Regions from separate parts of the Marinomonas sp. AWM4_232 genome, predicted to be linked through region 3. Evidence: predicted binding sites of a transcription regulator. Region 3 holds the regulator's gene; each other region holds the start of a gene.
What was found. The regulator sigma-54, encoded in region 3, starts transcription at its own class of promoters, with help from an activator protein. The targets are predictions, from matches to a motif close to TGGCACNNNNNTTGCTNT.
Positions count from the first base shown of each region.

Region 1 (10,811 bases), 2.6 Mb from region 3:
TTCATACGTAACAAACACGGGCTGGTGTCACACACTATCGGCAGTTCGCCTTGTTGGCTGGCTTGCATCAGTAAAATGTTGAGATCGTTAGCTTTTTGTTCTGCTGCGGCAAATTGTCCTTTGGATTGAAAGGCCATACCACAGCATTGGCTTTCGATACCATTAGGTACAATCACGTTGTAGCCCGCTTTTTCCAGTACAGAAAGCATAACATCCATGACAGGACGTTTGTCCTCAGCATTTGGCCCTGCGCCCATCACACGGGTAGCACAGCTTGGTACGTAGACCACGCTTGGGCGGCCTGCTTGTGTGACCGCTATACGTTGTTTAGGCATGGATGCAGCCGTTGGCATTTGTGGGTGCCATTTTGGAACCACACCGCCTGTTACACTATTGGCAACACCAGTTACGGCTTTCATACCCACATTGCCTAAGACATTACGCATACCACCTGCCGCCGCAAGGCCAGCACGAGCGGTCTTTGTGACACCTTCAAAGTGATCCGCCACCCAGTAGCCGACTCTTGTGTCATCGTATCGATCATGGCGCAGTTCACGGGTCAGATCACCGGTATTGATACCGACGGGACATTGCATCGAACACAGGCCGCAAGCAGCACAGGTATCCACTCCTTGGTAAGCGTATTCTTCGCGTAACTCTGCCAGACGTTCTGGTGATTCACCCGAGCGCTCTAAACGCTGAATTTCTCGCCACAATACAATACGCTGACGCGGCGTTAAGGTCAGTGCTCGAGAAGGACATGCATGCTCACAGAAGCCACATTCGATACAAGTATCCACTTTATCGTTTGCCTGTGGCATTGGCTTAAGGTTCTCAACGTGAATGTTGGCGTTGTGCGTCAAGATGACATCAGGGTTGAGTAAACCCTTGGGATCAAAGGCTTTTTTCAATTGCCACATGATGTCGTAGGCTTGTTGCCCCCACTCAAGCAAGACATACGGCGCCATATTGCGCCCAGTGCCGTGTTCCGCTTTCAAAGAGCCGTTGTATTTCACTGCGACCAGCTGTGCCACTTCGTCCATCAGGGCTTCGTAGCGTTTTACTTCCGCGGGATCATCAAACCCTTGAGTAAAGACAAAATGCAAGTTGCCTTCTAAGGCATGGCCAAACAAGATCGCTTCGCTGTAGCCGTATTTTTGGAATACGCCCTGAAGCTCTAAAACCCCTTCCGCCAATTGTTCCACGGGAAACGCCACGTCTTCGATAATCACCGTAGTGCCGACTTTACGCACCGCACCAACCGCTGGGAACATGCCTTTGCGGATCTTCCAATAGGTGTCGTACAAGCCTTTTTCTTGAGTAAATTCAAACTCATACAGTGCACTCATCCCCTGTAGAGACCGTGTTATCTCAGTCACTTTTTGCTCTAGCTCTGCCGCGGTTGAGCCTCGAACATCCACTAGTAAGCCCGCTACCTCATCGCCAAGGTCTTTGAGCATTTCTGGCATGCCAGGTTTGCCTTCTACGGTACGAAGGCCAGCACGGTCGATCAGCTCCACTGCGGATACAGGCGTGCTTTTCAACACAGTCACCGCACGACACGTGGTTTCCATATCGGGGAAGTAGATCAGAGCTGCAGCTTTGATCGGGTGCTCTTCGACCGTGTGGTAAGTCACTTCACTGATAAAGCCTAAGGTTCCTTCTGAGCCGATCATTAAGTGCATCAGGATCTCAAATGGATCGTCAAAATCCACCAAACTGTTCAAACTGTACCCAGTGGTATTTTTCAGCCTATATTTGTGTCTTATTTTTTCTGCTAAATCGCTGTTATTTTGTACACCATAAGCAAGTGTTTCCAATGTAGATAGCAAATCTGAGTGGCTTTCTCGAAATGCTGTGCGACTGTTCTCATCCGCCGTATCGAGCAATGTGCCATCTTCAAAGATAATGCGCATGCTTTTCACAGTGTGATAGCTATTTTGCGCCGTACCGCAACACATGCCACTGGCATTATTCGCGGCAATACCACCGATCATGCAGGCGTTAATCGACGCTGGATCAGGGCCGATCTTGCGCTGATAAGGTGCGAGCAATTGATTGGCACGAGCACCGATGATGCCTGGCTGTAACGATACGGCATGACCATGATCGTGAATGCGGTAGCCTTTCCATTGGTCTGACAATTGAATCAGCACCGAATCCGTCACCGCTTGACCTGATAAGCTCGTCCCTCCTGCACGAAACGTGACTGGAATGTCCAGCGCTCGGGTACATTGCAGTACGAAGCGAACCTCATCTTCGTTGTGCACGCGCACCACCAATTGCGGCACCATACGATAAAAGCTGGCATCGGTTCCGTAGGCAAGGGTACGCAAAGGGTCATGGATAAGTCGTTCGTCATCGATACGCTCGACGAGCTGGGTGTACAGAGCTTGATAGGGCGGTTTCATAAGGGCATCCAGTTTTTATGAGGAGGACTGGCAATCACTCATCACATAACTTATTAAATACTTTCAATATAAATTGGTAATACCAATTTACCTTTGTTATTTTGCATGACAATAGAAACCTTTTTGCAAATTGTCAAACTGTACATTTATAAGAAATTAGCGACTTTTAGGCTATATTTTTACTGGTTTTACCAATTTTATGGTTATTAACAAAATTCTATTTCCCTGTTGATAAGCTTAATATTGGTCATACCAATAATAATTTTATCTTTTAAAACAATACGTCTAGTAAGAGAAAAATATGACTCAGCGCCCCTTTCAGCGAGCAAAACAGACCAAAATATCCGATCTCATCATGCAAGAGCTAGAAAGTATGATTTTGGACGGTACGTTTAAAGCAGGGCAAAAATTACCGCCAGAACGAGAATTAGCAGAACGCTTTGAAGTGTCACGCCCATCATTAAGAGAAGCGATACAAAAACTGGCTGCTCGCGGCGTGGTGGCCACCAAGCACGGTGGAGGGACTTACGTATCCGACCAGATCGGCTCTTCGTTTACCGACCCGCTGCAAGCCCTGTTAAGTTCACATGATGAGTTTTTGTATGATCAATTAGAGTTTCGCGATGCTTTGGAAGGGTTATCGGCTTACTATGCAGCGCTGCGTGCGACCGATGCGGACAAGGCGATGCTCACTCAGCGTTATGAAGCCTTATTAGAAGCAAACCGCCAGCAGGATGCTCAGCAAGAGTCCAAGCTAGACGCTGAATTTCATATGGCCATCGCAGAATGCGCCCACAATGTCGTGTTATTGCACACCTTGCGTAGCTTATTCGCGATTTTAGAGAACAGTATTTCCGCCAATTTAAGCAATTTGTTTGAGAAGAAAGCGGCTCGCGGGCAAGTCATGACACAACACAAAGCGCTTTATGAAGCGATCATGGCAGGCAAACCGGAAGAAGCCCGCGCTGCCGTACACTCGCATTTAGTCTTTGTCGAAGACCATTTATTGAAGATGCGCCGCGAGGAATCGCGAATACAACGCTCCCTGCGACGCAGTGAAAACGCTAATCGCTGAACCACACACCTTTTATAAGGTTACGGCGATAACACCACCACAGCGTCACGGCGCGGGCGATAAAGAACAGCGCCATGCTGAGCCAGAGGCCATGATTACCCAGTCCTTGGGTGATAAACCATAAAGGGAAGAAGATCCCTAAAACGCTGATAATCATGGTGTTTTGCATCTGCTTAACACTGGTGGTGCCGATGAAAATGCCGTCGAGCATGTAGGACCAAATACCCAACAGAGGAAAAGCAATCAACCAAGGTAGGTACAGTTTTGCTTGCGCTCGAACCGACTCAACGCTGGTCAGCAAATCAATAATTAAGCCACCGAAAGCAGTGAAAATCAGCATCAGAAGCACGGCTGCGACGACTGCCCAATAGGTCGATAAACGGATAACTTTTTGGAACAGCTCGCGGTTTTTACGGCCAAGATATTCGCCACATAGGGCTTCCACGGAAAAGGCAAAACCGTCCAAGGCATTGGAGATAATCATTAAAAAGGTCATAAGCACCGCGTTGGCAGCAAGTATAGCATCCCCTTGACGTGCGCCTTGAGCGGTAAAAAAGGTCATTACTGTCAGTAGCAAGATCGTTCTCACAAACAAGTAACGATTTACCTGTACCAATTCGATATAAGTCCGCCATTTCGAAAGGTCAACTAGCGGTACATGACCATCAAAACGCTGTAACTGCTTCGTAGCTAATAACAGCGCAAACACTACGCCCAAATAGTGCGATGCGACAGTCGCCCAAGCCACACCAACACTGGCCATTTCCCATTGGTACACTGCGATGTAGTCGAGCACCATATTGGCTAGGTTAATCACCAATAGCATCCAAAGAGGGCCTTTGGAGTATTGCACGCCAAAGAACCAGCCCATCAAGGCATAACCCGCCAGCACCGCAGGAGCACTGTAAATCCGTGCTTCGCAATAAGCGCGTGCCCAAGGCTCTAATTCTGCACTTGGCGCCATAAAGTAGATCGCCAATTCGATAATGGGTGCTTGGAACACAATCAGCAGCAAACCAATCCCAATCCCCATCGCAAGGGACTGCAATAACAAGGCACGCACTTGTCGGCCATCTTCACGGCCAAGCGCTTGAGCCGTTAGTCCAGTAGAGCCCATGCGCAAAAAACCAAATGCCCAAAACAAGAAACTAAAGATGCTAGCACCAATCGCGACCGCACCAAGGTGAATAGCAGTGCCTAAATGTCCCACCACCGCGGTGTCGACTAAGCCCAACAAAGGCGTAGTGATGTTAGACACCATTGGTGGCCACGCCATATGCCAGATCTTGCGGTTCAATTCACCGTCTCGTTTAAAGCGCTTTACAAGCTGTTGAAAACTCAAGCTAAGCCTCGGAAATTGCTAATCTGTGAATATCCACTAATTGTGGATAACTAATTTTCTCTATTCGCCACTCGCACAACAATCAGCCTGTGGACATTATCGTCTGTTATACACAAAACCGCTTATATTAGGCAGTTTTCAACTGTAAGTAGAATAAAATCGTGTTTTTATATCCACAAAAGCATCGTTATCCACAGACCAGCAGGAAAGGTTACGTCTGTACCAAAATGTATTGACATCTGGATAACTGAGCGTTTTTTCCACAATTTGCTTTAAAATGGTCGGTATTTTGCTAAACTCGGCGGCGAAAATTTTGGGGAATGGTTATGAAAAAAACATTAAAGCCGATTTTAGAAGGCCTTGCAGTAGGCTGTGTCTTTATCAGTATTACCATGCTGTTTGAGATTCCATTTTACATGAGCTTAATCATCGGTGCATTGGCTGCGCTCGGTGGCTACCGTAACTCGATAAAAATGGACAAAGAAAAGTCAGAAAAAGCAGCGGCGAACAAACAAGATGACTGAGGCTTCAACTCAGCCGGCATTCGGTGAGGGCGATGCGACTCTGCAAGCGGTAGGGGGCATGGAAGGCTTAACGAAGCTGGTGCATAACTTTTACCGTATTATGGCGGAAACATCAGACTACCGTCCGTTATTTGATATGCACCCACAGCCCATCGATACCTCTATTGATAAATTGGTGCTGTTCCTGCACGGCTGGATGGGCGGTGAGCGAATGTACGCTAAAAAGTACGGTCAAATCGCTTTGCCACGGGCCCACGCACACTTAAAAGTGAACGATAAAGAGCGCCTGATGTGGCTTAACTGCATGTCTGATGCCATCCGTGATCTTGGCTATCCAGAAGAGCTACGAGCTTATTTAGTCTCAGCGTTTAGCGTACCGGCAGGACGTATTCAGCAGGTGAGCCAAGCTACGCACGGCCAAGGATCTGAATAAGCGCGCTAGCACTATGAGTTACGTTGTTTCGTGACTTCAATGCCTAAACGTTTAGCCAAACGAACCAAGTTCGCACGGTCCATCGCCAGTGCTCGTGCGGCTTGCGCCCAATTCAGCCCCGCCTGATCCAACGCCTGTTGGATAGTTTGACGTTGAAAATCTTCTGTTGCCTGTTTTAGATCGTGGATCTCAGCTGTATCTAACTCTGCGTTGTCGGGCGACGCTTGGAGTGATTCTTTTGGCACTGAAAACGCGTCCACTAGCCCTGTTAAATGCATGGGCTCAATTCTCGTAATCCCTTGATTAGTATTACTTTTTGCCAATAACGCCGCACGAGACAAGACATGTTCTAGCTCGCGAACATTACCAGGCCAACGATACGCTTTCAGCCACTCACTGGCTTTAGGGGAAAGGGTTAATTGCTGCAGGCCGAACTTACGACGCAATTGTTCTGCGAAAAATCCCGCCAATAGCAGTACATCACCATTACGCTCGCGCAAAGGCGGCACAGTAATCGGAAACACACTTAAGCGATGGTATAAATCGGCGCGAAAGCGCTTTTCCGCCACTTCTTGTTTGAGATCTCGGTTAGTGGCCGCGATGATGCGCACGTCCACGTATTCGATCTTATCTTTGCCTACGGCTTGGATTTCTTGATTTTGAATCGCCCTTAACAGGCTGCCTTGGGCTTCCAGAGGCAGTTCACCAATTTCATCAAGAAACAAAGTGCCGCCGTGAGCCAAGGTGAACTTACCAACACGGTCACGATCCGCGCCAGTAAACGCCCCTTTAACATGACCAAACAGCTCACTCTCAATCAGGCTTTCCGGAATCGCGGCGCAGTTTACGTACACCATAGGTGCTTGAGCCCGCTTCGAAGCACGATGTAGGGTACGCGCGACCAGCTCTTTACCCACACCGGTTTCGCCTTCGATCAATACTGCCAGATCAGCAGGGGCGACCAGCTCCAAGTGCTGCTTCAAAGTCAGCATGGCTTGGCTTTGACCAATCATTTCCGTGGCTTCTTTGTTCAAAGCTTCTTCACTGAGCTCGACAAGCAATTCTTCGGCATGTTTCGACTTACGTTCCAAACGCGCCAGCAACATGGCGGTATTTAAGCTCATCGCGGCCATGGTACCAACAATTTCCAAAGCTCGGGCATCAATCGAGTCAAACGCTCCAGGCGTCATACTGTCGAGCGTCACCACCCCAAGCATATTGCCTTGCACGTACAAAGGAATGCCCATGCAGGCATGAACGGGCAGGCCATCATCAAAACCAGACACCATGCCATCGTAGGGATCGGGAAGGGTGCAGCCAGTCGGAAAGCGTACCGGTTGATACGCATCGCAGATCTCGGTAAAGCGTGGATGCTCGCAAATGTTAAAGCGACGCCCCATCACATCGTCCATCAAGCCCTGCTGGGCCAGTGGCAATAGCAAATCACCTTTACGCTCTAACAAAACCACCGCATCACAATCAACGGCTGCGCGTATAGCGCGAATCAGTCGCTCAAAGCGATCTTCTAGGGTAACAGCGCTGGCCAAATCCAGAGCAAAACGCAGCAAAGCATCCGTGGAAATCATGACATAACTCGTATTTATCAGATAAGAGTCATTATGACTCGAAAGGATTAAAATGACACTAGATAAAACGTGTCACTTTGACATAAATCAGATTTATAAAAAACAGTAAACATATGATTTATATAGGTTTTATTTTTTGGCATTAAATTCGCTATAAGTAAATCAAATAGCTCATGTTTAGAGCCCTTGAAACACCTACTTACAGTGGAGACGTTAAATGCTTTCTCAAACTCATATCGATACCGTTAAGGCAACCATTCCTGTTCTAGCATCCGCTGGCACCGCCATTACTGAACACTTTTACATCCGTATGTTTACCCATAACCCTGAGCTAAAAGACGTATTCAATATGTCGCACCAAGCCACAGGACGCCAGCCAGCCGCGCTGTTTAATGCTATTGCCGCTTACGCTACTCATATCGATAACCTAGAAGTGCTCACTGGCGCGGTGATGCGCATTGCTCATAAACACACCAGCTTTAACATTCAAGCGGATCAATACGCTATCGTCGGCCACCATCTGATTGAAACCCTACGTGAGCTACTCGGTGACGCTTTCACACCAGATATTGAAGAAGCATGGGGCGCAGCCTACCAGCAACTGGCTGATATCTTTATCCAAATCGAAGGCGACCTGTACAAAGCCAATGCAGCGAAAAACGGCGGTTGGGAAGGCTTCCGAAAATTCCGCGTTGCCAAAAAGCAAACTGAATCTGAATTGGTCACAAGCTTTACATTTGTACCCGTTGACGGTGGTAATGTGGTGGACTTCCAGCCTGGTCAGTACTTAGGTATCAAAGTTCACCCGAACAACCATGAGTTTGATGAGATCCGCCAGTACAGCCTTTCTACCGCAGCGAACGGTCAAAGCTACCGCATCAGCGTCAAGCGTGAGCTAGGAGACGTAAAAAATGGTGTGGTTTCCAACTACCTACACGACAGTATCGAAGAGGGCGATGAAGTCGAATTAATGCCACCTGCAGGCGACTTCCATTACCAAGAACGCCAACGCCCAGTGGTTTTAATCTCCGCAGGCGTTGGTTTAACTCCAATGAATGCCATACTTGATACCTTAGCAAGTCAAGGTAGCCAGAACCCAGTTTTCTACCTACACGCTTGCCGTAACCCACAGCAACACTCGTTTGCAGAGCATGTGGCAGGTTTGACTGAGACGCTCAACCTGACTCACTACACTTGGTTGGAAAACGATGCGCCAGAGAATGCTGAGCGTGTCTTAGCAGGCCAAATGCAGCTAGGACAGATCTCAGAAATCCTGCCGCTAACAGACGGTGATTTCTACTTGTGTGGCCCAGTCGGCTTTATGATGTTTATCAAAGAACAACTGCTCAGCCTTGGCGTCAGCGATGATCGCATCCATTACGAAGTCTTTGGCCCACATCAAAGTTTTTAGGCACCTCGGTAAATAGACAAAATCCAGCCTTCGACCCGGCTCAGACGGCACATCCATGTGCCGATTGAGCCTACGCCGTCATCCTGACGGCTGGTCTTAAGGCTTAGGATTCTGTCATAACTCGCAACCAGAGATATGCGCAAGCCAATTGAACTGCATGGGAGTATGCATCACATACGTGGGGTTAACCCTGCTTAAACGGCAATAACGCGAGGGTATCTTGATGGTACTCACGTACTGCTTTGGCTTCTTCTTGGCAGAAGTTGCCGATGGCATCGCGAAAGCCGGGATTGTCGATGTAATGTACGCTGTGGCTAAACACGGGCTCAAAGCCACGGGCGATTTTGTGTTCCCCTTGAGTGCCTGGATCAAAATGCTGTAACCCTTTTTCAATACAGAATTCGATACCTTGGTAGTAACAGGCTTCAAAGTGCAGGCAGTCAAATTCCTCGATACAACCCCAATAGCGACCATAAAGTGAGTGATTGTCGAAGAAACACCAAGAAGCGCCTACCGGCTGATCGCCTTTGTACGCCAGCACCAATAGGATCTGCTCGGCCATACTTTTCACCAGCTGTTGAAAGAAAGCTTCGCTTAAATAACCCGTCTGACCGCGTTTGGCATAGGTGCTTTGATAGCAAGCATAGAAGAATTGCACTTCTTCAGGCGTTAATTCAGGACCCAGCTTGCGCTCTAAACGAAGGCCCTGCTGAGCGATCTTATCACGCTCTTTGCGGGCACTTTTACGCTTACGGCTGGAGAAGTGGCTAAAGTAGTCCTCCATGGACTGATAGCCTTTGTTAAACCAATGAAACTGGCAGGAAATACGGTGCAGATACTCATCGGATTGCCCTAAATGCTCGGCCAAGAGCTCACGACAAAACAGTAAGTGCCAGCTGGAAAACTCACGCTCTTGGTTAGCTTGAGTGATAACAGGCGCCAGCGCCGCGTACAAAGACACGTATTCTTCCGAATGCCCGGTTGGATCAAGATGGGTAAATAAGCGTGGGCCCGTCACCGGAGAGTAAGGCACCGCCCAAACGCGCTTTGGGTAATACTGATAACCATAGCGTTGATAAGCATCGGCCCAAGACCAATCAAACACGAATTCCCCGTGAGAATGGGTTTTCAAGAAGGTTGGGGCAATGGCTAATGGCGCGTCATCATCTTCCATCACCAGCAAATACTCTGGATACCAGCCTGTACCATCGCCTAGACAGCCATGTTCTTCCAAAGCTTGGTAAAACGCATACTGCGCAAAAGGGTAAGAGGTCTCACCAATGGCTTGTTGCCAGCGCTCGTAGCCAATATCGGCTACCGATGCGAACCATTGTGCTTTCATAGGACCTCCATTCATTTTGGATCTTTCAATCTACAAGTCGACTAAACAGCCTAACAAAGATCATAAACTCATCTGAGCACAGTCGTCAGGATGACGACGCTGACTAATAGGCACATGGATGTGCCGTTTAGTCAGTGCGAAGAGAGTTTGTGATCTAAAAGCCAGCCGAATGCCTTACATCTCAGCACGAAGCTTTTCAATCACTGGTGCTTGAGCTGGGCGCTGGTGCAGCCACATAAAGAAGGCTTCCGCCGCTTGGCCAACCAACATTCCTAAACCATCGGCACCTTGCGCACCACGAGCAAAGGCCCACTGCATAAATACGGTTGGTTCCGCGCCATAGACCATGTCGTAGACCCAGGTTTTATCGTTCACGAGGCTATCTTGCAAAGGAGGAAGCTCGCCGCCAAGGCTGGCAGAAGAACCATTGATAATAATGTCGAAAGGTCCTTTTAGGTCATCAAAGCTTGCATAGTCGCAGTTGAAAAGCAGTGCCAGTTCTTCGGCTTTCGCGACCGTTCGGTTCGCAATCACTACGATATCAGGATTTTGTGCCATCACAGGCCCTAACACACCGCGCACTGCACCACCGGCACCGATCACCAAAATGCGTTTGTCTTTCAGCGGCTGCTCAAGCACTTTAACAATGTCTCGCACCATACCCGCGCCATCGGTGTTGTCGCCATA
Region 1 covers NZ_JBSWTA010000001.1:1,427,244-1,438,054, forward strand. The annotation lists gene ACXAC1_RS06840 (FAD-binding and (Fe-S)-binding domain-containing protein) at 1-2,411, opposite strand, end outside; gene ACXAC1_RS06845 (FCD domain-containing protein) at 2,713-3,486, shown strand; gene ACXAC1_RS06850 (MATE family efflux transporter) at 3,476-4,762, opposite strand; gene ACXAC1_RS06855 (hypothetical protein) at 5,155-5,352, shown strand; gene ACXAC1_RS06860 (globin domain-containing protein) at 5,345-5,785, shown strand; gene norR (nitric oxide reductase transcriptional regulator NorR) at 5,797-7,371, opposite strand; gene hmpA (NO-inducible flavohemoprotein) at 7,589-8,782, shown strand; gene ACXAC1_RS06875 (GNAT family N-acetyltransferase) at 8,967-10,124, opposite strand; gene aroE (shikimate dehydrogenase) at 10,299-10,811, opposite strand, start outside.
Region 1: the regulator sigma-54 is predicted to act here: its motif matches at 7,509-7,526, upstream of hmpA (NO-inducible flavohemoprotein).

Region 2 (10,811 bases), 3.3 Mb from region 3:
ACGGTGACAGAAGTTATTAAGATTTGTAACGACGTCACTAAAACCAAGCAGGATTTGAGTAATAAAAATGCCATACTTGAAGCTCTAGACCGATCGCAAGCGGTCATCAGCTTTGAACCCGATGGAACCATTCTAGACGCTAATCAGAACTTCCTTAATGTAGTTGGATACAGCCATGAGGAAGTAGTTGGTCAACACCATAGAATGTTTTGTGATGATGAGTTTTATCGTCAGAATCCTGACTTTTGGTCAAAGTTAGCTAATGGCGAGCTATCTCATGGGCGTTTTAAACGTATCGATAAAAGTGGCAACGTGCTGTGGCTCCAAGCAACTTATAACCCGATCTATGATGACAAAGGTCGAGTTCATAAGGTGATTAAATTTGCATCGGATATCACCGAGCGAGTGAGTCTAGCAATGAGCGCTGTAGACATGGCCGCTGCAACATCGGAACAGACGAGCCAAATCACCTCAAATGCTGTGCAAGTTCTTAGTGAAGCAGTTGATACGTCACATAATATTGCAGAGCAGGTTTCTGAGGCGACACGTGTTGGTGAGCAGCTTATGGAGCAGTTTAAAAGTATCGCCGACATTGTTGTGACTATCCGCTCAATTGCGGATCAAACCAATTTGTTAGCGCTAAATGCAGCCATCGAAGCGGCTAGGGCAGGGGATGCTGGACGAGGCTTTTCCGTGGTGGCTGATGAGGTACGACAGCTTGCGAGTAATACGTCTGACGCGACCGCAGAAATTACAAAAGTTGTGGACTTTAACCATGAGCTGATTAAGCAGATTGATACGGCATTGACTGCAGTATCAGGTATTGCCATGCATGGGGAAGAAAGTATTAGCAATGTTTCCAAAGGTTTGGAAGAGGTCAGCCAAGGGGTTGAGCAATTTGTGCAAATGGTGGAAGCGATGCGCCCATAGCTGTGTAAATTTAAAGAGTGGCGTCTCCACCAGGACTCGAACCTGGAATAGCCGCTTAGGAGGCGGCAGGTATATCCCGTTTACCTATGGAGACACGCCACAAGGATTATATCAGCGATATGTTATCAGGCAAGCCAAAGTTCTATAGCTGGCTGTTCTATAAAGGAATTTATGGAAAAGAGAGACCTAGGCACGGCCAATGGTATGTTTGCTACTGACTGGTCTGGTGTTACCGCTAGAGGTATAGACTTTATTTTTACGGTTATGGCCCTGAAGCATTTCGAACAACGTTTTGTTGCGTTTTTGTAATGTAGACAAAACCCGAGCGTTGGTTTGGTTAGCTTGTTTGCACACCTTCAATAACTCGTCGCATTCTGCGATGAGTAATTTAACGTCTTCCATGTTGTTTTGCTGATCAAGCCAATCAAAGAACTGTTTATCACTAGGTTGCTTGGGGTGTAAAACTCCAAACTTTATTAGCATGCTTTGACGTTTAGCGTTGGCACTATCGATTGCATCAAGCAACGATTTTTTTTCTGAAGCTAGTTGAAGTATATCGTCAGGTGTGGCAGTGGCTAGAGCGCTGCGCTCACGCAGGAGAACCTCGGACAAATGTTCGAGGTTCTCTTTGATTTGAATAAACAGCGGGGCAAGCGGAATCATGAGAAGATCCTAATTGAGTTAGGCAAACAACTCATCGATCGAAAGCATGCTGCTTGCTAACTTTTCGGTGTCAATCTTGTATTCACCTGCAGCAATGGCTTGTTTGATTTGTTCAACTTTATCCATATCAACCTCAGATTCATTATCTGAACCTTTTACTTGCAGCGATTGCGCAACGCTGCTCAACTGAACAGTATCTTCTGCTAAGGATTCTTTGCTGTTTACTGAGTTCGACTGTGAAGCGTTATTTGCTTCATCTTTTTGAACTCTATCGTTTTTGTTTGTTGATAGGGTAGGCTGAGTACCTACACCAGAAATATTAATAGCCATGTTACTTGCCTCCAGAATTAGTCCGCTAATTCAGTTATCGGTCTTACAAGCCTAAACTTTAATAAAAAGTTAAGCTATTTTTAACTGAAGATAGCAAGTCTTGATTTGTTAGTAGTTTACTAAAACCTCTGAGTCGCTGACAACTTTTCCGTACACAATTCGACCAGAACTTGTGTTTTTGACACGTATTTGCTGCCCTTCTACGCCATCCTCTAGGGCTGTGCCGTTCATTCTTACTGAAATGTTGTCGCTTTGAGCAACGATCAGGACACGACTTCCCTTTTTAACTAGATTTGGCAGCTCGGTTAATTGATCTGTTAAGAATGTATTAATCCGTATGTTGCGTGCGGCTATCAATCCATAAGGAGGATTGGCAATAGTATAAAGGTGCCCTCTGATGTTATTGAGGTTTGTTTCACCAATGACGGTGTTTTTTTGGTTGATGGTGCTACCTCTTGGAATAGGGGTAATGGCTTTGATTCCTTTCACGAAGATTTCTTGAGTAACAGGAACATACGATTTCCATGTTGGTGAAGAGCAACTGATGCCATATGATGTTCTTGATGTTGCTTCGGGACGTTGATTTTCTATGCTAATAGGTTGTTGGCAGTCTGGTAGGTAATTCAATGCCACTTTGTTCTGAATATAAATATTGATTCGAGCATTCGGGTAGATTGATTGTAATCTTTTGTATTCAACCTGTTTAATAAATTGTTCGATTTGGGTTTCTATTTGTGACGCACTACTCCAACTGGATAAAAAAAAGAGTAATATGGCTATAGGCTTATTGTGACCCATCGGTAATCTCCAAGGATATCGACTTGGGTTAGTAAAAATAACAAAATCACTCTATCATTTGATGAGAGATTTTCATAACAATAGGGTTTCTCCCTGTATAACAGAGCGCAAATTTTAGGAGGCTTTTATGGCCGGAGTTCTCGAGAGCGTAAACCAGCGTACCCAACTCGTCGGAGAAAACCGTCTTGAATTATTGCTTTTCCGCTTAAACGGCAAGCAGATTTATGGCATCAACGTTTTTAAAGTTAAAGAAGTGTTGCAGTGCCCCAAATTGACTAGCATGCCCCATAGCAGTCCTGTTGTACGAGGCGTTGCGCATATTCGTGGTGGCACCATCCCCATTCTGGATTTGGGGCTGGCCACTGGCGCCAGTCCAATTGAAAACATTGAACACTGCTTTGTGATCATTACCGAATACAACCGCCGTATTCAAGGTTTTTTGGTTCGCGGTGTTGAGCGCATTGTGAACATGAATTGGAGTGATATTCAGCCGCCACCAAAAGGTTTATCTAACGATAACTATTTGACTGCTGTCTGTCAGGTTGAAAAAGAAATGGTTGAAATTATTGATGTAGAGCAAATCCTTTCTGAGGTTGCTCCAACGCGTCAAAATATTTCTACGGGTATCGTGACAGATGATATTCAGGAAAATGCGAAACAGCATCATATTCTGATTGTTGATGACTCTTCTGTAGCACGTAAGCAGATTAAGCGTTGTATGGAAGATGTAGGCTTTGCTACAACTGTTTTGTGTGATGGCAAAGAAGCGTTAACTTATCTACAAAATTTGGTCGCAGATGGAGTTGATGTAACCGAGCATTTTTCTATGGTTATTTCAGATATTGAGATGCCAGAGATGGATGGTTACACATTGACGACAGCTATTCGCAATGATAGCCGTCTTCAAGACCTATTTATCTTGTTGCATACCTCTTTAAGTGGTGTGTTTAACGAAGCGATGGTGAAAAAAGTAGGAGCGGACGGCTTCCTAGCTAAATTCCAACCTGACGAACTTGCTAGGATCGCTATTGAAACGGTTGCGGCAACCGAAGAAGCGTAAGGTTTCTTATGTCAGTGATCCGCAGTAAGGAGTGTGCATGCTAAGTAGTTCAGGTTCGATCTCTCCTCAAGGTTATGACCGCTTTCGAAAGTATCTTGAGAAAGAGAGTGGTATTTCCTTAAGCGATAATAAGCAATATCTTGTCGCAAGTCGCTTAGGCAAACTGTTAGAGCGAGAGAAGTTCACGAAAATTGAAGAGTTGGTTGCCGCACTCGAACGAAGCGGACGAGTCTCCAAGCTTCGTGAAGAAGTGATTAATGCCATGACGACAAATGAAACGTTGTGGTTCAGGGATAGTCATCCTTTTAAAATTTTGAAAGATGTGATTCTTCCGCAAATGGATAAGCGTCCAGTTAGAATTTGGTCTGCAGCGTCCTCTACAGGACAAGAGCCTTATTCGATTAGTATGATTCTTGAAGAGTTTAAGCAATCCAAACCAGGGATGTTAAAAGCAGGTGAACGGATCGTTGCAACGGACATTTGTACAAATATTCTTCAACATGCCAAACAAGCCGAGTATGACAGCTTAGCTATTGCCAGAGGATTGAGTCCAGAGAATCAAAATCGCTATTTCGATAAGATTAATGATGCTGTATGGAAAGTGAAGCCTCATATCTCTTCAAGGGTGGAGTTTAAACATCTAAATTTGATTGATTCGTTCACAACGCTTGGAAAGTTTGATGTTATTTTCTGTCGTAACGTACTGATCTACTTCACTGCTGAAACTAAGCTAGATATTCTTAAACGAATGCATGCATCTTTAAATCCTGGTGGTTATTTATTCTTAGGCGGATCTGAAGCGCTAAGTGGGTTGTCTTCTATGTTTGACATCGTTCAATGTCACCCCGGTATTGTTTATAAAGCGAAATAGCTTACACGATATTTTTTGCTATCTTTAAAAACGGCAACTTACTTTTAAGTTGCCGTTTTTTGTTTGCCGCCTATTGCCAGTTTTGAGTCTGTTGTTTTCTAAGGTGTTGATATTTAATGTTTTTTATTTCTGGCACTTATTTTGCTTTATTAAGCTCAAATAAGTTGTTGCTGTCGAAATGAGGTGTTTATGTCGATTTCTTTCCAAGATGCATTTGCGGGACACGATCAGATGTTGCTGTTTCGTACTGCACGTGCCTCTGTGCTAGCAAACAACATTGCCAACGCAGATACGCCTAACTATAAGGCACGTGATATCTCGTTCGAATCAATGTTGTCAGCGGAACGAGATCGTATTCAGCTAGCTGGTGATGATGATCAGCATATTGCTGGAGAGAGCTCATTTGCTAAAGATGATGACTTGCTTTATCGAAATGGTAGTCAGCCTTCTTTGGATGGAAACACAGTTGACATGCAGCGAGAGCAAGCAGAGTTTGCGCAAAACTCATTGCAATTTGACACCAGCTTTATGTTTTTGGATAGAAAAATCAGCGGCATGAAGAAAGCGCTGACTGGAGGACAATAATGTCGTTAAGTAATATTTTTGCCATTTCCGGTTCAGCGATGAGTGCTCAAACTGTCCGCTTAAATACGGTTGCCAGTAACATTGCCAACGCTGATAGTGTGGCCAGCTCTGCCGATCAAACCTATCGTGCTCGCAAACCTGTGTTTCAGCAGATGATGACTGATGCTTTGCGTGAACGTGGTTGGAATGCATCGGATGATATTACTTCTGGAGCGTCTGGCATGGGTGTTCAGGTGGCCGGAATTGTTGAATCGGATGAGCCGTTAGAGCCCCGTTATGAGCCAAATAGCCCGATGGCAAACGAAGAAGGTTATGTTTTTTATCCGAATGTGAATCCGGTCGAAGAGATGGCCGACATGATGTCTGCTTCGCGTTCGTTTCAAACAAACGTTGAAATAATGAACTCTGCTAAAAGTATGATGCAGAGAATGTTGACCTTAGGTCAGTCCTAAGGGGGTGAATGATGTCTGATATCAACACAAACTCTGCATTATCTAGCTTGATATCCCAATACGGGACCGATGAAGCAAAGGCAAAATCTGGAATAACAGCGACAACCAGTACTGAGAGTGCTGATGGTTTAGCCAATCAGGATGTGTTTTTGCAGCTCTATATTGAGCAGCTTAAAAATCAAGATCCAACTGAACCGCAAGATACAGGTGACATGGTTTCGCAAATGGCTGAATTTAGTTCATTGGAGCGTCTCACAAATATGGCCTCAGAGATGTCTAATATGACGGAAGCTCTGATGTCTAACCAAGCATTAACTGCTTCAACATTGGTAGGAAAATCAGTATACGTTGATAGCGACACGGCGACGGTAACAGATGGTAGCTCAGTATCCATTAAAACGTCATTTCCAGATGATGCCCAAACAACGACTCTAAACATCTTAGATGCCAGTGGTGAAGTTGTTAAATCGGCCACACTTACTGATGAGAATTATACATGGGATGGTACGGATAATGACGGTAATGTTGTAGAGAACGGTGAATATACGTTTAGTGTGACGTCACGCAACGCTGATGGTGAGGTGACAGAGTTAAGCACTCAAGTTCCGGCTAGAATAAATAGTGTCACTATTAATGGTTCAGACGGAACAACTTTGAATGTTCAAAATTACGGCAGTTTAGCACTTAGTGACGAGATTGAAATCGTCAGTTAGCGGAGGAAATAATTATGGGTTTTAATACAGCACTGTCAGGTATCAAAGCGTCCGCTGACTATTTAAGCGTGACTGGTAATAATATTGCTAACTCTGATACAACTGGCTTCAAGAAGTCTCGGATAGAATTTGGTGATTTATATAATACAAGTGTAGTCGGGGCTGGCAGTAGTAATACGATTGGTAGTGGCGTCAGTGTCAACAACATTGCTCAGGAATTCTCAGCAGGTAATATTTCAAATACGGATAATAATTTGGACTTAGCCATAGATGGTTCAGGCTTCTTTGTTGTTGATCAGGGCGGGACTCAAACATATACACGGGCTGGCGACTTTAAGCTTGATTCTGAAGGCTATCTAGTGACAAATGATGGTGGTGTGGTTCAAGGCTACAATGCTGTCGATGGGATTATTGCTGGGGCTTTAAGTGACCTTCAGGTTCCAACAGAACGTATTGCGCCAGAAGCCTCAACAGAAGTTGGGGTCGAGCTAAACCTAAACTCTGAATCTGAAGACGTGCCTGCATACATTGGGTCGACATTTGATCCGGGCGATCCGGATACTTATACCTATACGCAAACGGCCAATACAGGGGGGGCTACACCTCAGGCTGTCACACTGTATTATGCTAAATCTGAATTGCCTAATACTTATCAGGTATACGCTACGGTAGACGGTGAGCAAGTAGACCCAGCAACCGGAACAGCTTACTTGGCAGATACCTATGTCACATTTGATGATGCCGAAGGTACTTACTCCGAAGCCATCACGGGCACTGCTACTCCTTATGCTCCGTTATATGTCGGAGGAACTGAACCGACTGCAACGTCTGACCTAGTCGATCCAACAACGGTCAATGCTATTACTGTGGCTGGTGTAACGTTTGATTATACTGGCGGAAATGAAAACTATCTTGAACCTGAAAATGTTGCTCGAGAAGCATTTGATCCGGCGGACCCTGAGACGTACACCTACGGAAATACCAACACTATTTATGATGCGTTGGGAGAGAAGCATACGATCGGCTACTACTTTATTAAACAGGGCGAAGACAATACTTGGGAAGTGAAAGTAACCGTAGATGGTGAAGTGAATAACCCTGTTGAGCAGCCCGTTATTGATCCTGCAACTGGTAATCAGGCAACGGATGCAGCCGGGAATTTACTGTTTGAAACGGTGCCTTATTTAGCTGACGATACCGTTGTGAAATTCGATAACGAAGGCAATCTAGTGGGCGCATACAATGGTTTTTTCCCATTTGCAACCGCGAGCCCGACTCAATTAAGTATTGTCGGCTGGGACCCAACAAACGCTCAGGCGGAGTTGGCCATCGATTTTTCTAACAGTACCCAATATGCACTGACCAGCTCGGATCGTTTTTCTCAAGACGGCTTCGCTGCGGGAGAATTGCAAGGTGTTAGTTTTGATGAGGATGGAATGTTAGTGGCTAGCTATACAAACCAGCAAACGGCTGTGCTAGGGCAAATTGCATTGGCTGTGTTCGATAATCAAGATGGCCTTACTCCTGCCGGAAAAACTGCATGGGTGGCAAGCTCTGACTCAGGGGCGGCAAATGTCGGCAAGCCGAATACTGGTACATTTGGTAGCATTCAAGGCGGCGCTCTTGAGGAATCCAATGTGGATATTACTGAAGAACTAGTGGCATTGATTGAAGCTCAGCGTAACTATCAGGCTAACTCTAAGACCTTAGAGACTGAAAATACTGTCACTCAGACGATTATAAACCTACGTTAATCATTATTAGCGATTAAAAAGCCCAGCATATGCTGGGTTTTTTTATGCCTGAAAAACGCAATTTTCAGACTTGGCACACTATTTGTTACACACTATTTATTATTTGTTTTAAATCCGTTTTTAATCGTGGGTATGAAATATGGATAGAGCGCTGTATTTAGCAATGAGTGGTGGTACGCAAGTCATGAATGCCCAAACTATTCATGCAAATAACCTTGCCAATGTTTCGACCACAGGTTTTCGATCTGATTTTGAACAAGCTCGATCTATGCAGGTCAACGGTGATTTTTATCCTTCACGTGTCTATGCCATGACGGAGAATCCTGGTACTAACTTTGAAATGGGGCCTCTACAAAATACCGGACGCTCAATGGATGTTGCTATTCAAAACAATGGTTTTATTGCCGTGCTGGATGGTAGTGGGCAAGAAACCTATACCCGTGCTGGAGATCTTCAGTTGACACTTTCTGGTCAGTTGGTGACAGGTACGGGCTTGCCTGTCATGGGGGCTGCGGGACCCATTTTTCTCCCTCCTTTAGATGATCTTGATATCAGTGAAGATGGGACCATTTCCATAATTCCCCAAGGTGGCGACGGCACTCAGATAACCGCTTTGAACAGAATTAAACTTGTGTCCGCTGAACCTGAAGCTTTAGTAAAAGGTGATGATGGCTTGATTCGAACAAAAAGTGGTGAGCAATTACAACAGGATAATTCAGTTCAAGTGGTTTCAGGGTATCTAGAAGGCAGTAATGTTAATGCGGTTGAAGAAATGACCAGCATTATGGAGTTGTCTCGACGATTTGAAATGAACATTAAAGTTATGAATACGGTGCGTGAAAATGAAAACGCATCGGCGCGAATTCTTGAACGTAGTTAATACAGCTACGTGATTCAGAGATAAGGAGTACGATATGCATTCAGCTCTATGGGTTGCTAAAACAGGTTTGTCTGCGATGGACAAACAATTGGCCGTTATTTCGAATAACTTGGCTAACGTATCGACCACAGCATTTAAAAAAGACCGGGCGGTATTTGAAAACCTGCTGTATAAAACACTGCGTGCGCCAGGTGGTTTGTCTTCACAGAATACCGAATTGCCGTCAGGGCTGCAGTTAGGGGCTGGTGTCCGAGTAACAGGAACTCAAAAGAATTTTGAAGAAGGCGACTACAATATTACGGATCGACAATTGGATGTAGCGATTCAAGGCGGTGGTTTTTTTCAAGTACAGCAACCTGACGGTACTATTGCTTACACGCGTGATGGTCAATTTCAGCTCAATAGCGAAGGTACTATAGTGGATTCCACTGGCTTGGTCTTAGATCCTGGCATTACGGTAGATCAAGATGTCGTTGAAATTACCATTGGCGAGGATGGCGTTGTCTCTGTTCTTAGGGGAGGTGCGACAGATACTGAACAGATAGGGGTGATAAATATTGCCACTTTCATTAATGCTTCTGGTTTGAATTATTTAGGTAGCAACCTGTATCAAGAAACAACCGCAAGCGGAGCCCCTGTAGTTGGTGAGCCAGGGACTGATGGTCGAGGTTATCTGAGCCAAGGTATGTTGGAGTCTTCAAATGTGAACTCTATAGAAGAGTTAGTGAATATGATTACCACACAGCGTGCCTATGAGATGAACTCTAAGGTGATTTCGGCTGCTGATGGTATGTTGAGCTTCGTTAACCAGCAATTATAAAGAGCCATTTATGCGTTTATTATTTGCTTTTATCCCAGTTGTTTTAGTTGGTTGTGCTGCGGTCGAACCCGCTCCGGTTTCTGACGATCCATACTACGCGCCAGTAATTCAACCATCTGTTCAATATAGTCAAAACAGTGATGGTGGAATTTATCAAACGGGAATGGGAGATGTGTTTTTTGGTGACAAGAAAGCGCGTCAGATCGGTGATATTCTGACCGTTACCCTGTCCGAAAGTACAAGTTCTACCAAGTCGAACGCTGCTTCAGTGTCCAAGTCTTCCTCGGCCACAATTCAAAACCCTACCATTTTAGGTATTCCTGTAGGGTTGGATACTAGCTTACCGGGCATGAATAGTGACTTTTCAGGTAATGCGAACGCTAATCAAAGTAACAGCTTATCTGGTAGTATTACCGTAACCGTTTATGATGTTTACCCAAATGGGCTGCTGGCCGTTCGGGGTGAAAAGTGGATAACATTGAATCGTGGTCAAGAGTACATCCGTTTGTCAGGCTTGGTTCGTGAAGCGGATATCAGCTCTGATAATACAGTTGAATCAACGCGTCTTGCAGATGCAAGAATTGCCTACTCTGGAACTGGTGAACTAGCGTCAGGAAGCGAACAAGGCTGGTTAACAAGAGCGTTGAATACTAGTTGGTGGCCATTTTAATTACTACGTGGATTCTAGTGTATGAAAACCCTGATCTTAACACTCTCTTTGCTTTTATGGGGAGGGCTTGCTTCGGCGGAGCGCCTTAAAGATATTGCAAGCGTAGAAGGTGTGCGTGATAACCAACTTTTTGGCTACGGTCTAGTTATAGGTTTGAATGGAACGGGGGATGATACGGATTTCACCAATCAAAGTTTCATCAGTATGCTGAACCAGTTCGGCATTAATTTACCAGATGGGGCGGATACGGATTCAGATAATGTGGCGGCGGTATCATTAACGGCT
Region 2 covers NZ_JBSWTA010000001.1:752,806-763,616, reverse strand. The annotation lists gene ACXAC1_RS03695 (methyl-accepting chemotaxis protein) at 1-930, shown strand, start outside; tRNA gene ACXAC1_RS03690 (tRNA-Arg) at 949-1,024, opposite strand; gene ACXAC1_RS03685 (flagella synthesis protein FlgN) at 1,117-1,593, opposite strand; gene flgM (flagellar biosynthesis anti-sigma factor FlgM) at 1,612-1,923, opposite strand; gene flgA (flagellar basal body P-ring formation chaperone FlgA) at 2,032-2,721, opposite strand; gene ACXAC1_RS03670 (chemotaxis protein CheV) at 2,849-3,781, shown strand; gene ACXAC1_RS03665 (CheR family methyltransferase) at 3,819-4,652, shown strand; gene flgB (flagellar basal body rod protein FlgB) at 4,842-5,237, shown strand; gene flgC (flagellar basal body rod protein FlgC) at 5,237-5,689, shown strand; gene ACXAC1_RS03650 (flagellar hook assembly protein FlgD) at 5,698-6,402, shown strand; gene ACXAC1_RS03645 (flagellar hook protein FlgE) at 6,417-8,156, shown strand; gene flgF (flagellar basal-body rod protein FlgF) at 8,296-9,036, shown strand; gene flgG (flagellar basal-body rod protein FlgG) at 9,071-9,856, shown strand; gene flgH (flagellar basal body L-ring protein FlgH) at 9,867-10,526, shown strand; gene ACXAC1_RS03625 (flagellar basal body P-ring protein FlgI) at 10,548-10,811, shown strand, end outside.
Region 2: the regulator sigma-54 is predicted to act here: its motif matches at 8,228-8,245, upstream of flgF (flagellar basal-body rod protein FlgF).

Region 3 (10,811 bases):
CGCTTTGATGGGCATAAATGACATCACAGTCCGTTTCCATGATGTCACGGACTATGGTGTCCGTATCGGCTACTAGGAGTTTGCGCAGGGGGAGAGTCCCCAGAAAGCGATCGGATCTACTGACAACCAATAGGTTATCAGTCATTTCTGGGAGTTCCGAGTGTCGTCGTAGGAAACGGAACACGATATCGATAGTAATATTTGGCCGAATCGTTATCGTGTCGGTGTTCATCAAGCCACCGGCCGAATCCTCAGAGTAACTCATTAAGGATTCCATGCGCGCACGATTTTGTGCGGTCATGGAGGCCAGCACTTCCTTAACCAAGGTTTCAGGAAGCTGTTGCAGGATGTCTGCTAAGTCATCATTGTCGAAGTGTTCAGATACCGCTAATAAACGCTCGGTATCCATGTCCTTCATGAATTGAACACTAATCTCTTCTGAGACGTATTGTAAGACATCTCCTTGATTAGCATGATCAATCAGTTCCCAAAGAAGTTTACGCTCTTTAGGGGGGAAGATTCTAGAAGGCGAGCAACGTCCTGTGCAGGTAGAGCACCATTGAGCAAATAACGAATTTGCATGGTGGCGCCGGATTCAAGAGATTCGGCAACCGTCTGTAAGTGTTCTAAAGTGGACTGATCGCTCATTCGGCTATTCGCCTTCTCCAAATCGATCATTAATAAGTTCGATGATGGCTTCCATTGCTGCGGCCTCGTCCTCTCCGTTTACTTTCACATTTATGGTCGTACCTTTCGCAGCGGCAAGCATCATCATTGCCATAATGCTCTTTCCATCAACGTTTCGGCCTTCTTTCTCGATCGTGATGTCAGATGTAAATCGGCTTGTTGTTTCTACCAACTTGCCAGCCGCGCGAGCATGAAGCCCCAATTTATTGATAATTTCGACTGATTGTTCCAGCATGAGGGTGTCCTTACAGTAAAGCGTTAAACGCTTCAAACAAGTCTTCGTTGTTTTGTTTTTCTCTCAATTGATTTAACTTCTGTTCTGCTTGTGCTAGTTCCGCGATCTGCGCGAGAGTGGCTAAGTGCTCGTCACACTGATGTGGCGGAACTAATAAGGCAAAAATTAGGTCAACGGGACGTCGATCAATTGCGTCAAAATCAATTGGCTCTTCTAGTGACATTAATACCAGCGTAGCACTGTTTACTTGCTCAAGACGGCAGTGCGGTATCGCAATGCCATTGCCAATGCCTGTGCTGCCCAGCTTTTCGCGTCCGAGCAGGGCGTCATAAACTTCATCTGCGTTACAGTGTAGTCGATCGCTAACTGATTCGGCTAACTGCTCTAACAATCGTTTTTTACTAGAGATCTGTTGTTTCGCAAACACTAGATCTGTTTTTACTAAATTTTTAACTGACATATTTGCTGGCCTTTAAATCAGTCGCTTCCGCTCGTTTGATGGCGGAATGTTCATCGCTTCACGGTACTTTGCAACAGTGCGTCGAGCAACTTGAATGCCCTGGTCGGCTAAAATAGTTGCTAGTTTATTGTCACTTAATGGCTTTTTAGGTGGCTCATCTGCTACCAACTTCTTAATCATGGCACGAATGGCTGTGGACGAACACTCGCCACCAGATGAAGTGTTTACATGACTAGAGAAGAAGTATTTCAGTTCGAAAATGCCTCGGGGGGTATGCATGTATTTTTGCGTTGTAACACGTGAAATAGTGGATTCATGCATACCTACTTCTTCGGCAACGTCATGCAAAACCATAGGTTTCATGGCTTCTTCGCCAATTTCAAAGAACTCAACTTGTTTCGATACAATGCAGCTAGCAACTTTTAGTAAAGTCTCGTTGCGGCTCTGTAGGCTTTTCATAAACCATTTAGCTTCTTGTAAAGAATTTTTTATATAGGAAATATCATCGCTTGATGCTTTGGAGTTCACCATAGCCGAGTAGGTTTCGTTAATCTTAACCGGTGGCAGAGCGTCGTTGTTTAGCTCTACTTGCCAAACGCCATTGTTTTTCTTCACGGTAACATCAGGGATAACATAGTCTGTTTCACTGGTATCAATCAACGACCCAGGTCTCGGGTTGAGTTGCTGAATTAGGGTGATAACTTCTTTCAGTGCTTCTTCTTTAAGCTTGGTCTTACGGCTAAGTTGCGCGTAGTCTCTGTTGCCAAGCAAGGCAAGGTGTTGATCGACCACGCTAAAAGTCGCTCGATAAAGAGGGTGTTCTTGATAAGCTTCCAGTTGTACAAGCAGGCATTCACGTAAATCTTGTGAGCAAACACCAACAGGATCGAAGCGTTGTAAGCGGTGTTGCACGGCAGTCACTTCATCAAGCTCTAGATCTTCGAGTTCGACGGTTAAAGCCTGGAAAATCTCTTCTAAGCTCATTGATAGATAGCCATCTGTTTGCACGCTATCAATAATTGCATAAGCAATTTCAATGTCACGGTCTGACATATGAGTCAGATTAAGCTGCCAGATTAAGTGGTCTTGCATGTCTTCGGACAGAGCATTTCTGCCGTCGAGATCTTGTTCGCCTTCAAAAGCTGGGGTATCAGCTGCAGCTGCAGAATTTTGGTATGTGTCATCCCAATTGCTGTCTATAGACAGTTCGTTAGGGATGCTTTCCGTCCACTCAGACTCGAGCTGAGGTGTCTCGGAGCTGATTTCGGAGCTTTCGTTATTGGATTCGCCTGACGTACTAAGCTCAGTTTGACGTGAATCGCTCTCAGTTTGAAAACCTTCTTCTTCGTCCAATTCCAATAATGGATTGGATTCAAGAAACTCATGAATTTCTTGTTGCAAATCAAGAGTCGACAACTGCAGCAATTTAATTGCCTGCTGCAGTTGTGGCGTCATGGTTAACTGTTGTCCGATTTTAAGTTGCAGGGACTGCTTCATAGCGCAACTCTTTTATAATTAAGTATTTGGAATGACTTGTGCATAGTACTCCCTTTTCATAGGAAAAATAAGGGGGCTTATAGTTTGAAGTCGTCGCCTAGGTAGATTTTCTTAACTTGTTCGTTGTTTATAACGGCCTCGGCTTCGCCTGATGCAATGATACGGCCATTGCCAACGATATAAGCCTTATCACAAATGTCTAATGTTTCGCGAACGTTATGATCCGTAATCAGTACTCCGATTCCACTGGCTTGTAAGTGTTTGATGATGCCTTTTATATCACCAACCGATATTGGGTCGACACCGGCAAAAGGTTCATCTAATAGGACAAATTTAGGGTTCATGGCCAGAGCGCGTGCAATTTCTACGCGGCGTCGTTCGCCGCCCGATAAAGCCATACCTAGATTTTTGCGAATATGGGTGACGTGGAACTCCTCAAGTAGGCTTTCCATTTTAGCGATACGTGCTGCCTTAGTGAGATCTTTTCGCGTCTCAAGTATCGCGAGAAGGTTATCTTCTACTGTCATTTTACGGAAGATAGAGGCTTCTTGCGGTAAATAACCAATGCCTTTTTGAGCGCGACTGTGCATGGCGTCTTTGGTGACATCTTCGCCATCAATGAAAATGCCGCCTAGGTCATTTGAAACCATACCAACGATCATATAAAAACAAGTCGTTTTACCTGCACCGTTAGGTCCTAACAAGCCGACAGCTTCGCCGGAACGAACTTCTAGTGAAACGTCTTTCACTACTTGGCGTTTTTTATAGCTTTTGGCTAAATGTTTTGCTTCAAGAATCGCCATGTGTCTAGTTTGCCTGTTCGCTTTGGACGGGTTGCAGGGTCATGTTAACGCGACCACTACCACGGTTTTCAGCATTAAAAGTGCCGTTATTCAATATATAATGAATAAAGTCGGCTGAAATTTCGTCTTCGCCGCGCTGGAGGTAGCCGTTTTTATGGATTTCCAGTTGCCCGTTCGCAACGTTGTAATTCAATGTGTTGCCAGTTGCTTTCATTTGATCGCCAGCTTCATTTAGCTGTTGAGTAAATAGTGAAGGTGTTCCTTTCGCGGCTAATGACTCAAACTCACCGGTTTCGGGGTTTGTGTTGATAGTGAGAGATTGTGCTTCTATTCGAATACTGCCCTGAATGACGACAACATTTCCACTGTAGTTAGCAGTGCCTTCCTTTTGGTTAAATGCTGCTTTATCGGCCTCAATATTAATTGGTTGTGAAAGATCGCTTGGCAAACTGTAGGCAGCGCTGCTTGCGAGACTGATTAGTCCCCAAGCTATAAGATGTTTGTTACTTTGAAACTTCATAGTGTCCTGAAACGCCTCCATTTAAGGTTGCGGTATTGTCAGTAAGATTGAAAAATATGCTAGCAGATTTGGTAGTGCCTTGAGGCGTAATGAGTTCGCTGTTCCCATGACTGATAATCGTTTGGTCGTCGTTGTTGAAAACTAGTGTATCCGCATGAATGCGACCAGTCTCAACATTGTCTGCGTAGCGAATTACTTTGGCGTTGTGATTGAATGTGACCGTGTTTTCTCGATCATTTAATAGGCCGTTTTCTGCAGAGGTAACAGATTTTAAGTTTTCTGTGTAGCGGGTCACGACCGGAAGCTCTAGCGTGGTTTGATTTCTAAGGTAGTGGTTGGCCGTTTGTGCTTGCAGTACTTCTTGTAACTTGCCATCTTGGTTATAAGAGCGAGCGGTGACGTCTTCCAAGAAAAAGTCAGGTGCGTCAGATAATTTTTGTTCGTCCAATATGTAGAGTGTTGGGCGGTTTCCAATAAAGAAAACCGCTATTGATACAAGGGCGATGGCTAGAAAGCCAGCGATGCCTTTGTGTCGAAAAAACTTTTTAATTGATGTTTGCATGATCTAGCCAGAGATTGCTAACAGGTACAAGTAGGCACCGTATCCGCCTAGAAGTGGCAATGCTAACCATCGAGGGATGCTTGCTGTGCGGTGCTTTGAGTAGATGATAACAGCAAATGCAAATAAAAGGGTAAAACCAAACATCCACCAGTAATCTCGTTCAATTACCGTATTTTCAATGATGCCCGGTGCAATCAATGCAGGTAAAGGAAGTACTGTCGCTAAATTGAATATGTTGGAGCCTAAAACATTGCCGATTGCTATGTCGTGGTGTCCTTTTCGTACACTAGTAATGGAAGCTGCCAATTCTGGTAGGCTGGTGCCAATCGCGACAATGGTGAGGCCGATGACTAAATCAGACACTCCTAATGCTGAGGCAATGCCGATGGCTCCCCATACTAGTAGCTTAGAGCTGCCAATAAGAACGGCTAAGCCGATGGCGGCAATTAACAAAGAGCGCGCCACGCTACCGCCATCGTCTTCAGGTAAATCGCCTGTTAATTCTTCCTCTAAGTTTTTTGAATTTCTTAGCAATAGGAAGAGGACGCCAATAAAGGCAATAATCAACACTACACCATCAATAAAAGATAGGTGTTGATCAATCATGAGAAAACCTGCAAGCAGAGTGACGCCAAGGACTAGAGGGATTTCTTTCTTCACTAAGCTGCCATTGATCGGAACAGCGGCCAACAATAGCGTTGCGCCAAAAACTAAACCAATGTTGGCAATGTTTGAGCCAATGACATTCCCCACAGCAATGCCTGGTGCATTGTCTAATGCGGCAATGGTCGACACGACCATTTCCGGAGCAGAGGTACCTAAAGCAACTAATGTAATACCAATAACAATAGGGCTTACATTAAGCTTTTCAGCAACTAATGCGGCGTGTTCAATAAATTTGTCTGAACTGATAACGAGTAAAATAAGGCCAGTAATCAGTGCTAAGGAAAACATGAGCATTCGCTAAATACCTAAAGACAGTGAGAGAGGATCGTAAAGCGCACCATTTAATGTGGTTTATTGAAGGATTTCAAGAGGCTGGCGTTACAAGCTGGTTTTGATGGCGTATCTTTTACATTTTTACGGTGCTAGTATCCGTTCGATTTTAATTCAAGGAGTCATCAGTGGAAGTCTATGTTGACGTCAAGAATTTGTCCTTTCATCGAGGTGGTCGTGCTATTTACGAAGACATTACCTTGCAAATACCAAAGGGCAAAATTACTGCAGTTATGGGGCCAAGCGGTGTAGGGAAAACAACGCTTTTGCGCTTGATTGGTGGTCAAATTGAAGCTAGCTCGGGCTCTGTAGAAGTGGCTGGTCTAGATGTGGCGCAGGCATCCAGGAAAGAGCTGTTTGAGGCGCGCAGAAAAATGGGCATGTTGTTTCAAAGTGGTGCGTTATTTAGTGATATGAGTGTTTACGAAAATGTCGCTTTACCACTGCAGGAACATACCGATTTTGACGAGGCGATGATACGCGATATTGTGCTGATGAAATTGCAAAGTGTTGGTTTGCGTGGTGCAGCTTATCTAATGCCAGCTGAGTTGTCTGGCGGTATGGCGCGCAGAGCTGCGCTAGCAAGAGCGATCGCATTAGATCCTGATCTAGTTATGTATGATGAGCCTTTTGCGGGTCAGGATCCTATTTCTAAAGGCGTGTTAGTGGAATTGATTAAACGTCTTAATCGTGCTGCGAACATAACCAGTGTCTTGGTGTCTCATGATGTTGAAGAGTCGCTTAGTATTGCCGATCATGTTTGCTTGTTATCGGCAGGACGAGTCATTTTAGCGGGTACGCCTGATGAGGTCCGGCAGTCTTCAGATCCCAGGGTTGTTCAGTTCTTGCAAGGGCAAGCAGATGGGCCTGTAGGTTTTCATTACCCTGCACCTAATTATGAAACACAACTGTTAGAGGCTTAGTGTCAGTGAAGACAATATATCTTGCCATACACAAATACATCGAGTCGGTGGGGCAGGCAGGTGTTTTTCTATTTCAATCTTTGTTTCGATTGCCTGTTCGCTGGGATGAGGCCATTAGGCTCTACTTTAAACAAATTTATTCGGTTGGTGTGCTGTCGCTGATCATTATTATTGTCTCAGGTGCCTTTATTGGAATGGTGCTCGCGTTGCAGGGATATTCCATATTGACCAATTATGGCTCTGAGTCGGCAGTGGGGCAGCTACTTGCCTTAACCTTGCTGCGTGAATTGGGACCTGTGGTAACAGGGTTGCTGTTCGCTGGGCGGGCAGGGTCAGCCTTGACTGCTGAGATTGGTTTGATGAAAACAACTGAGCAGTTATCCAGTTATGAAATGATGGGCATAGATCCGCTACGACGGGTTATTGCGCCAAGGTTATTGGCAGGCGTAACTTGTATGCCCATTCTAGCGATAATATTTTCAGCCGTGGGAATTTGGGCTGGGATGCTGGTGTCAGTGCAGTGGCTTGGAGTGGATGAAGGCTCTTTTTGGAGCAGCATGCAGCAGTCCGTATACTTTAATACCGATATCATGAATGGTGTGATGAAGTCTTTGGTATTTGCTATCGCGATCGTATGGATTGCTGTGTACCAGGGTTATGTCTGTCAGCCAACCTCAGAAGGAATTGGTCGTGCGACGACCCGAACTGTGGTGTTGGGGTCATTGGCTATTTTAGGGTTAGACTTTTTGCTAACCGCAGCAATGTTTGGAGATTTTTGATAATGAAGGATGCGAAAGCAAACGTTTTAGTCGGCTTGTTTATGCTATTTGGTGTGATTGCTTTTGTTTATCTCGCCATGCAGGTCAGTGGATTAGCATTTAATGAGAAATCTAACGGCTATACGATACAAGCACACTTTGATGATATCGGTGGTCTGACAGATAGGGCTAAAGTAACCATCGCTGGGGTGACCGTAGGCCGAGTAGAGAGTATTGAATATGACAAGCAATACTACATGGCTAAAGTGACGATGAGTATTGATGCTACAGTAGATAACATTCCTACCGACAGTGCTATCGCAATTCTGACAAGTGGTTTGATTGGTGAGAAATATCTAGGAATTTCAATTGGGGCTGAGGAAGACGTGCTTAAAGATGGAGATGAAATCTACGATACTCAATCTGCACTGGTTCTTGAAAACCTGATTGGTCAATTTCTAATGAGTGCAGGGGGAGATGAGTAATGCGTATTAAAGCCATTGGTATATTTTTGATGTCTTTATTGTGGGTTTCGCACACATTTGCTGCCGTAAACCCTGAGGGTGCTCGAGAAGAGGTGCTTCGAGTTGTAGGTGGCTTCAAGACCAAAATAGTGGATCAGCGAGATGTTCTTGAGGGTGATCCGCAGAAATTGAGATCGGTTATGAGGGAAATCATAGCGCCGGTTGTGGATTTTGATGATTTAGCTAAAAAAGTAATGGGTAAGTACTATCGCCAAGCATCGCCAAAACAGATTAGTGAGTTTGTCTCTGTAACCGAGAGTACGTTGCTGAAAACATACAGTGCTGCGGTGATAGACTTTGACCCAAGCCGCTTGACGGTTTTGCCGCTGGCACGACAAAAACCAGGACGCGAAGTACGTGTAGACGCTAAATTTCAGCTTAGCGATGGTAGTCCTGTTGATATTGCGTTTTACATGGAGCCTAAATCTGCTAAGCAATGGATGTTAAGCAACGTGGTGATCAATAACATCAACTTCGGTCTGACCTTTCGTAAGCAGTTCGGGGTGATGATGCAGCAGAATGGTAATGATATTGATCGAGCTATTGCAGCTTGGCAATCTTCATTGGCGTCTGGAGGGGAATAAAATGGAGTTGCAGACAGCGGATGCTGTTTGGCGTTTAGTGGGACGCTATGATGCGACTGAATTATTAAAGATTAAGAAAAGTTTGGTTGGGGTGAAGTACTCAAGCGATCAATCCCTTGATCTTTCTGGACTAGAGTCAATGAATGCCCCAATTATTGCCTTGTTGATTGAAATAAGGCGTTCTGGCAAGGCTCTGACCTTATTGGGTTGTCGAGCAGAGTTTAAAGAAATGTTTAAACTCTATGGTGTACAGAAGATATTTCAGTTCGACTAGAAAACGTAAACAGGAGGAAACTCCTGTTTTTGCGTTATAAAGCTGACAAATTCTGAGTTGGCTGGGGTACAATAGTTGTCATAGAACATTGAATAGAAATTGGAGTTTTTGTGAACGCCTCCGAAGTGAAAGCTTTATTAGAATCAAAAATTGAAGGCAGCCAGGTAACGACTGACGGTGCTGACTGCAGCTTCCAAATCACAATTGTTGCTGAGGCTTTTGAAGGCCTAAACGCAGTGAAACGACAGCAGCTTGTTTACTCTCATTTACAAGACGCAATATCTTCTGGTGCAATTCATGCCATTACGATGAAAACGTATACACCAGCTCAATTTGCAAGTCTTTAAAAATTAAGAGAGAAATGAATGGATAAATTGCTAATTACTGGCGGTAACACTCTGAATGGTGTGGTGCGAGCGTCAGGAGCAAAAAATGCTGCTTTGCCGATTCTTGCAGCGACACTGCTTACTAAAGATCTTATCACGATCAAAAATCTTCCTCACTTACATGACATTACCACTATGTTAGAGCTACTTGGCTCCATGGGATGTGGTGTTGTGGTTGATGAGCGCATGAATGTTGAGTTAGATGTCTCTTCATTGGATAACTGTGACGCACCATACGAACTTGTGAAGACAATGCGTGCTTCCATTCTTGTTTTGGGGCCTTTGGTCGCGCATTTTGGTCGTGCTGTTGTGTCATTGCCAGGTGGTTGCGCAATTGGTAGTCGACCTGTTGATCTCCACTTGCGTGGATTGGAAGCAATGGGTGCAGATATTGTTGTCGATAACGGCAACATTATTGCCAGCGTAGATGGTCGTTTGAAAGGTGCTCGTATTTTCTTTGATAAAGTAACAGTGACGGGCACAGAAAACTTATTGATGGCTGCAGCGTTGGCAGAGGGTACTACTATCCTAGAAAACGCTGCACGTGAGCCCGAAGTGGTGGATTTGGCAGAATGCCTTATTGCGATGGGTGCAAAAATTACAGGACATGGCACAGACACCATTACTATTGAGGGTGTTGAACGCCTAGGTGGTACGACTTATTCCGTTATGCCTGATCGTATTGAAACAGGAACCTTCTTGGTTGCTGGTGCGATTACTGGTGGCAAAGTGCGTGTCACTGATACTGATGTCAGCAGTTTAGAAGCGGTACTGTCTAAATTAGAAGAGGCGGGTGCTAAGGTAACGTGTGGCGATGATTGGATTGAGCTTGATATGGAAGGTCGTCGCCCTAAAGCTGTAAATATCTCAACCGCTCCATACCCAGCTTTCCCAACTGATATGCAAGCGCAGTTTGTGGCATTAAATGCTGTTGCTGAGGGCGTTGGTAGTGTGATCGAAAATATTTTCGAAAACCGCTTTATGCATGTGAACGAAATGGTTCGCATGGGCGCTGACATCGAAGTGAACGGTAATACGGCGATTGTACGCGGCAAAGATGCGCTAAAAGGGGCGCCAGTTATGGCGACTGACTTACGTGCGTCTGCTTCGTTAGTCCTTTCTGCATTGGTTGCAGAAGGGGACACTAAGATTGACCGAATTTACCACATTGACCGTGGTTATGAGTGTATCGAGGAAAAGCTTGGTGCATTGGGTGCAAAGATTTCAAGGGTTCTGAATTAACATGAGCGAAACCTTAACGATTGCGTTATCCAAAGGGCGCATATTGAAAGAGACGCTTCCTCTGCTTGAGAAAGCAAATATTTATCCGCTAGAAGACATCAGTAAAAGCCGTAAGCTTATTTTTGATACCAATCACGAAAACATTAAGCTGGTGATTTTGCGCGCAACCGATGTGCCGACTTATGTTGAGCATGGCGTAGCCGATTTCGGTGTTGCGGGTAAAGATGTCTTAATGGAAGCGAATACGAAGAATCTTTATGAGTTACTTGATCTGAAAATCTCTAAGTGTCGTTTAATGACGGCTGGAGTTCAGGGGCAAGATCTACCGAATCGCCGTTTAAAAGTCGCTTCGAAATTTAC
Region 3 covers NZ_JBSWTA010000001.1:4,034,294-4,045,104, reverse strand. The annotation lists partial or broken gene mgtE (magnesium transporter) at 1-648, opposite strand, end outside; gene ACXAC1_RS19205 (HPr family phosphocarrier protein) at 653-922, opposite strand; gene ACXAC1_RS19200 (PTS sugar transporter subunit IIA) at 933-1,382, opposite strand; gene ACXAC1_RS19195 (RNA polymerase factor sigma-54) at 1,395-2,879, opposite strand; gene lptB (LPS export ABC transporter ATP-binding protein) at 2,957-3,682, opposite strand; gene lptA (lipopolysaccharide transport periplasmic protein LptA) at 3,687-4,202, opposite strand; gene lptC (LPS export ABC transporter periplasmic protein LptC) at 4,186-4,764, opposite strand; gene ACXAC1_RS19175 (calcium/sodium antiporter) at 4,768-5,724, opposite strand; gene ACXAC1_RS19170 (ABC transporter ATP-binding protein) at 5,889-6,683, shown strand; gene mlaE (lipid asymmetry maintenance ABC transporter permease subunit MlaE) at 6,683-7,462, shown strand; gene mlaD (outer membrane lipid asymmetry maintenance protein MlaD) at 7,465-7,926, shown strand; gene ACXAC1_RS19155 (MlaC/ttg2D family ABC transporter substrate-binding protein) at 7,926-8,549, shown strand; gene ACXAC1_RS19150 (STAS domain-containing protein) at 8,551-8,823, shown strand; gene ACXAC1_RS19145 (BolA family protein) at 8,934-9,170, shown strand; gene murA (UDP-N-acetylglucosamine 1-carboxyvinyltransferase) at 9,189-10,451, shown strand; gene hisG (ATP phosphoribosyltransferase) at 10,453-10,811, shown strand, end outside.